One region of the Burkholderia torrens genome, then DNA from elsewhere that is predicted to be linked to it. Evidence: predicted binding sites of a transcription regulator. Region 1 holds the regulator's gene; the other holds the start of a gene.
What was found. Region 1 encodes FNR, which switches genes on or off when oxygen is low (the NO sensors DNR and NnrR bind a similar motif). Its sites were predicted from a motif close to TTGATNNNNATCAA; they were not measured.
Positions count from the first base shown of each region.

Region 2: clpB (ATP-dependent chaperone ClpB) is a predicted target of FNR. The motif match lies at 1,791-1,804, and genes of this name have one in related genera.

Region 1 is NZ_OZ480212.1:3,159,860-3,163,065, reverse strand. Features, by position in the region: gene AC5LXX_RS30420 (LysE/ArgO family amino acid transporter) at 1-422, opposite strand, end outside; gene AC5LXX_RS30415 (LysR family transcriptional regulator ArgP) at 533-1,426, shown strand; gene fnr (fumarate/nitrate reduction transcriptional regulator Fnr) at 1,475-2,221, opposite strand; gene AC5LXX_RS30405 (universal stress protein) at 2,324-2,791, opposite strand.
Region 2 is NZ_OZ480211.1:2,067,385-2,070,590, forward strand. Features, by position in the region: gene clpB (ATP-dependent chaperone ClpB) at 1-1,718, opposite strand, end outside; gene AC5LXX_RS09465 (Rrf2 family transcriptional regulator) at 1,876-2,394, opposite strand; gene AC5LXX_RS09470 (group III truncated hemoglobin) at 2,645-3,205, shown strand.

The DNA.
Region 1 (3,206 bases):
GTGCCGATCAGCAGGAACGTGTCGAGATACACGTGCGGATTGAGCCAGGTGAACGCGAGCGTCATCAGCACGATCGAGAGCGCGCCTTGCGATGGCGGCGCGACCGCGTCGCCGCGCACGTCGAGCGTTGCGTGACCCGGCTTGAACGCGCGGCGCAGCGCGTTGATGCCGAACCAGGCGAGATACGCGAGGCCGACGTACAGCACCGCATGAACGAAGGTCGGATAGCGTTCGACGAGCACCGACGCGCCGCCGACGCCCGCGCCGATCAGGATCATGTCGGACACCGCGCACAGCAGCACGATCTTGCCGACATGCGCGCGCATGATGCCTTGGCGGAGGACGAACGCGTTCTGTGCGCCGATGGTGACGATGAGCGAACCGCACAGGGCGGCGCCGTGGGAAAAAGCGAGCCAGTTCATGATGATGGGCAGCGGTGGAAGCAGTAGACGAATGAATCGGGTAGCGCTAGTCTGCGGTCAGCATGAGAATAAGAGAAGCTAATTCACCTAATGCGGATTAAGGAAATCTAATGCTCGACTACGCGTTGCTCGATGCCCTCGCGGCCGTGATCCGGCACGGTTCGTTCGAGCGGGCGGCCAAGGAGCTGAATGTCACGCCGTCGGCCGTGTCGCAGCGCGTGAAGCTGCTGGAGGAGCGCGTCGGCAGCGTGCTCGTCAAGCGCGGGCAGCCGTGCGTCGCGACGACGTCGGGTGCGCTGCTGTGCCGGCATACCGAGCGCGTGCAGTTGCTCGAAGCCGAACTGGGCGGCCGGATGCCGGCGCTGCCGGGCCAGATCGCGAGCGCGTGGCCGACGTTGCGCGTGGCCGTCAACGACGACAGCGTCGCGACGTGGTTCATCGACGCGGTCGGGCCGTTCTGCACGGAGCGCGAGACGTTGCTCGACCTCGTGATCGACGACCAGGATTACACGGCGTCGCGCATTCGCGACGGCAGCGTGCAGGGCGCCGTGACCGCGCAGGCCGAGCCGATCCAGGGATGCCGCTCCGAGCGGCTCGGGCGCATCCGCTATCGCGCGGTGTGCTCGCCGGTGTTTTACGAACGCTATTTCGGTGCGGGCATCACGCGCGACGCGCTGCGCCGCGCGCCGTGCGTGATGTTCAATCCGAAGGACGGGCTGCAGGCGCGTTTCATCCGGCGCGTGACACGCGCGGATCTCGATCCGCCGCAGCACTGGATACCGCACGTCGCGGGTTATCTGCGCGCATGCGAAACGGGATTGGGATGGGGGATGTGCCCGGACCGGATGGTCGATCGCCAACTGGCGGCGGGCGAGCTGGTGGACATGTCGCGCGGGCGGACCGTCGACATCGATCTCTACTGGCAGAGCTGGCGTCTGTCGATCGGCTGGCTCGACGACTTCAGCGCGGCGCTGAAGGCGCGCGCCGCGCTGTTTCTCGATTGATTCGGGGTGCGATGCAGGCGGCGCGCGAGCCGTGCGCGCCGCGCGGGATCAGACGTGCTGCAGGCCGTCGAAGTCGACGATCTGCACGTGGCGGCCCTGCATTTCGATCAGGCCGCGCTTCTGGAACTTCGACAGCGTGCGGCTGACCGTTTCGAGCGTCATGCCGAGATAGCTGCCGATGTCTTCGCGCGTCATCCGCAGGTTGAATTCCGACGGCGAGTAACCGCGCTTCAGGTAGCGCGACGACACGTCGAGCAGGAAAGCGGCGACGCGCTCCTCGGCATTCAGCGAACCGAGCAGCATCGTTTGCGACGTTTCGCGCACGATCTGTTCGCTCATCAGCTTGTGCATGCGCAGCTGCATCGAGCCGGCTTCGGAGCACAGGGTCTTCAGCGCGCTGTACGGGATCACGCAGACGGAGCTGTCTTCCAGCGCGACCGCGGTGCGCGGGTGGGTGTCGTCGCAGATACCGTCGAGGCCGAGCGCTTCACCGGCGAGATGCAGGCCCGTGACCTGTTCGCGGCCGTCATGGCGCGTCGCGACGGTTTTCAGCGAACCCGAGCGCACGGCGTACAGGTTGTCGAATGCGTCGCCTTCGCGGAACAGCGCTTCGCCGCGCTTGACGGGGCGAGCCGCGCAGATGACCGACTCGAGGCGGTTGAGTGCTTCGGGTGCCAGGCCCTGCGGCATGCACAGGTGCCGCATTGCGCATGACGAGCAGTGCGCGGCCTGGCGAGGCGCCCAGCTACCGGCATGAGGCGTGGCGGCGGGACGTGTGGCGACGGGCGTCAGCATGATCGTTTACTCCGGCGTTGAATCGACGGAATCATTGTCCCACCGCAAGTTGCCGCTGTCGGGTGACAAAACGTCGCGACCGGCGGCGCATGCCGGATGCCGTCAGGCGGCGGGTTCGTCGACGTTGGCGGCCGCCGGAATCAGCAGCACGGGCAGCGTGGCGTGCCGCACGCATTGCTCGGCGATGCTGCCGAGCACGAGGCGGCGGAACCCGCGGCGGCCGTGCGTGCCGAGCACGAGGAGATCGGCGCCGAACGCCTTCGCGCCGTCGAGGATCAGCGACGACACATCGTTGATCGACGTCGCTTCGTTCAGCCGCGTTTCGCCTTTCACGCCGGCGGCCTGCATCAGCTTCGTGAAATCCTGCGCGAGTTCGTTGCCCTGCGCGACGAGCTGATCGCGCAGCACGGACGGATCGTAGCCGGGCACGTTGTAGTAGATCGCGGCGTTCTCGACGACGTAGAACGGCTGCAGTTCTGCGCCGTGCGCTTTCGCGAGCGCCAGCGCGGCATCGAACGCGTGGCGGGACGTGTCGCTGCCGTCGACGGCAACCAGAATACGCTTGTACATAGTGTCTCCGAGTGGCGAGTTGAAACGAAGTCGGCCGGATGGCCGATCAGGCTGGGCAATGCGCGATGCTGCGAGGCAGAGTAAACCAACGGCGGGGACTTTGCAGTGAGGTACTCGTCGGGGCGCGTGGCTGCGTCGCGCGACGTGCGGTGCGTGGCTCGGTCGTGGTCGCCGTTCGCGTCGGCGGGCGGGAACGCATGAGCAGGCAGCGGCATGACGCGTTGCATGGGTACGCGCATCGATGCACCGCACGTATCGCCATTCAATCGCAATCGCGCCGTTTCGGCATGACTTCGATCAACGCATGTGCATCGGCACGATTCGCGGCGTGCATGAAGCCGCCGATGCCGATGCGTGAAATCGTTCACTCGAGCATCGGTCGATCGCGCACGCCGATCCATCGGCATCGGTTGCC
Region 2 (3,206 bases), on a different replicon from region 1:
TGCAGCTTTTCCTCGATGTGCAACAGCTTCTCGCGTTCGCCCTGCATCATTCGCGACACGGGAATCCCCGTCGAACGCGACACGACTTCCGCGATTTCCTCGGCGCCGACCTGCGTACGCAACAGGCGCGGACGCGTCGGGCTGTGCTGCTCCTGCTCTTCGGCCTGCGTGACCTGCTTCAGCTGTGCCTCGAGCTGCGGCAGCTTGCCGTACTGCAGCTCGGCGACCTTCTCCAGCTTGCCGTCACGCTGCAGCCGCGCGATGTCCGCCCGCACCTTCTCGATTTCTTCCTTGAGCTGTGCGCTGCCCTGCACCGCGGCCTTCTCGGCGGTCCAGATCTCTTCCAGGTCCGCATACTCGCGGCCGAGGCGGTCGATCTCTTCCTCGATCAGCTGCAGGCGCTTCTGCGACGCTTCGTCCTGCTCCTTCTTCACGGCTTCGCGCTCGATCTTCAGCTGGATCAGCCGGCGGTCGAGCTTGTCCATCTCTTCGGGCTTCGAATCGATTTCCATCTTGATCTTCGAAGCGGCTTCGTCGATCAGGTCGATGGCCTTGTCGGGCAGGAAGCGGTCGGTGATGTAGCGGTGCGACAGCTCGGCCGCGGCGACGATCGCCGGGTCGGTGATGTCGACGCCGTGGTGCAGTTCGTACTTCTCCTGCAGCCCGCGCAGGATTGCGATCGTCGCCTCGACGCTCGGCTCGTCGACGAGCACCTTCTGGAAGCGGCGCTCGAGCGCGGCGTCCTTCTCGATGTACTTGCGGTATTCGTCGAGCGTGGTCGCGCCGATGCAGTGCAGCTCGCCGCGCGACAGCGCCGGCTTCAGCATGTTGCCCGCGTCCATCGCGCCTTCGGCCTTGCCCGCGCCGACCATCGTGTGGATTTCGTCGATGAAGACGATCGTCTGGCCTTCGTCCTTCGCGATGTCGTTGAGCACGGCCTTCAGGCGCTCCTCGAATTCGCCGCGATACTTCGCACCGGCGAGCAGCGCGGCCATGTCGAGCGACAGCACGCGCTTGCCTTTCAGCGTCTCCGGCACCTCGCCGTTGACGATCCGTTGCGCGAGCCCCTCGACGATCGCGGTCTTGCCGACGCCCGGCTCGCCGATCAGCACCGGGTTGTTCTTCGTGCGGCGCTGCAGGATCTGGATCGAGCGGCGGATTTCGTCGTCGCGGCCGATCACCGGGTCGAGCTTGCCCGCACGCGCGCGCTCGGTCAGGTCGACCGTGTATTTCTTCAGCGCTTCGCGCTGGCTTTCCGCGTCCTGGCTGTGCACCTGCGAGCCGCCGCGCACCGCGGCGATCGCCGCTTCGAGCGCCTTGCGCGTGAGGCCGTGCTGGCGCGCGAGCTTGCCGGCTTCGCCCTTGTCGTCGGACACGGCGAGCAGGAACATCTCGCTCGCGATGAACGTGTCGTTGAGCTTCTGCGCTTCCTTGTCGGCCTGGTTCAGCAGCCCGGCCAGTTCACGGCCGATCTGGATGTCGCCGCCCGTGCCCGTCACTTGCGGCAGGCGCGAGATGGCTTCGTTCAGCGCGCCCTGCAGCGCCTGAATGTGAACACCCGCGCGCGACATCAGCGAGCGGGCGGAACCGTCCTGCTGCGCGACCAGCGCCGCGAGGACGTGAACGGGTTCGATGTATTGATTGTCGCGGCCTGCCGCGAGGCTTTGCGCGTCCGCGAGTGCTTCCTGGAACTTGGTGGTGAGCTTGTCGATTCTCATTTAGTCGAGACCTCCAATTTTCGATTAACACCAAGATGAGGATGGTTATGCGGCTTTCAAGCGAAATTCGGGTTGATTCAGCGCAAAAATTGCTGGATTGGCTGGAAGCGGCTTTCGGACGGGCCGCGCCCGGATCGCGGGGCGCGGCGCCCGCGTGTCAGCCGGCCGCCGACGGCGGCTCGACGATCGCCGGCGCGTCGTCCTGTGGCGCGTCGGCACGCACGAGCGCACCCGGACGGATACCGAGCAGCGCCGCGATCGGCGACGCGGGCTCGACGAGTTCACTGAGCCGGTGACGGTCGAGTTCGGCGAAAAACGCGTCGCGCGCGGCCGCCAGCACACCCTTCAGGCGGCACTGCGGCTCGATCACGCAGCCGCGCGATTCGCCGCTGTCGGTCGGAAAGCAACCGACCAGCGCGAAGTCGCTCTCGGTCGCGCGCACGACCTCGCCGACCGTCAGCTGCAGCGATTGCGGGAAGAGCCGCAGCCCGCCATTGCGGCCGCGAACCGTGTCGACCCATCCCAGCTCGCCGAGCTGCTGCACGACTTTCATCAGATGGTTCTTCGAGATGCCGTAGGCATCCGAGATCTCCTGGATCGTCGCGAGCCCCTCTCCGCGTACGGCAAGGTACAGCATCACGCGCAGCGAATAGTCGGTGTAGTCGGTGAGTCTCATGAGCGGATACGGAAGTGAGCGAACGTGTCCCGATGACGTGAGGCGGGCCGATCGCGGTGCCCGCGGGATCGGCCGACGGTCCCGTTCCGCGCCCCGGGTTGCCGGGATCGCGTGCGCGCAATAAGATGCGTGACAGTTACACGTTTTCAGCGGGTATTGGACGCTATTTTGCGTCAAAATCCGACCGGCGTCCTGCCTGACACCCACGTCACCGCCCGTCGGCGCCCCGATCTACCGGCCCCTTTTTGCCATGACCGCCCTGCCCGCCTCGCCCGATACCGCACCGGCCCGCCCTCGCGATGCCGAGCCGACCGAAGACAACATCCGCGATCTCGTCTACGCGTTCTACGACCGCGTGCGCGCCGATCCGCTGCTCGGGCCCGTGTTCGACGCGAAGCTGGCCGGGCGCTGGGACGACCACCTGCCGAAGATGGTCACGTTCTGGTCGAGCCTCGTGCTCGGCACCAAGGGCTATCGCGGCAACGTGCAGCAGGCGCACCAGCCGCTCGACGGGATCGAGCCGGCCCATTTCAGCCGCTGGCTGTCGCTGTTCCTGAAGACCGTCGAGGCGCGCTACGCGCCGCCCGCGGCGATCCGCTTCATGGAGCCCGCGCTGCGGATCGCGCAGAGCCTGCAATTGAGCCGGTTCGGCTGGGATTACCGGATTCCGCCCGAGCAGCAGGCATTGCTCGACGCGATCGCGCCGCGCCGCCGCGACGCGGACGACGATCCGCACGCGCAGCCGTCGCGTGCCCGCGGCGAGCCGTTCCCGACGAAGATCATCGGGCGCGGCGTCGATCCGGACGCGTAAC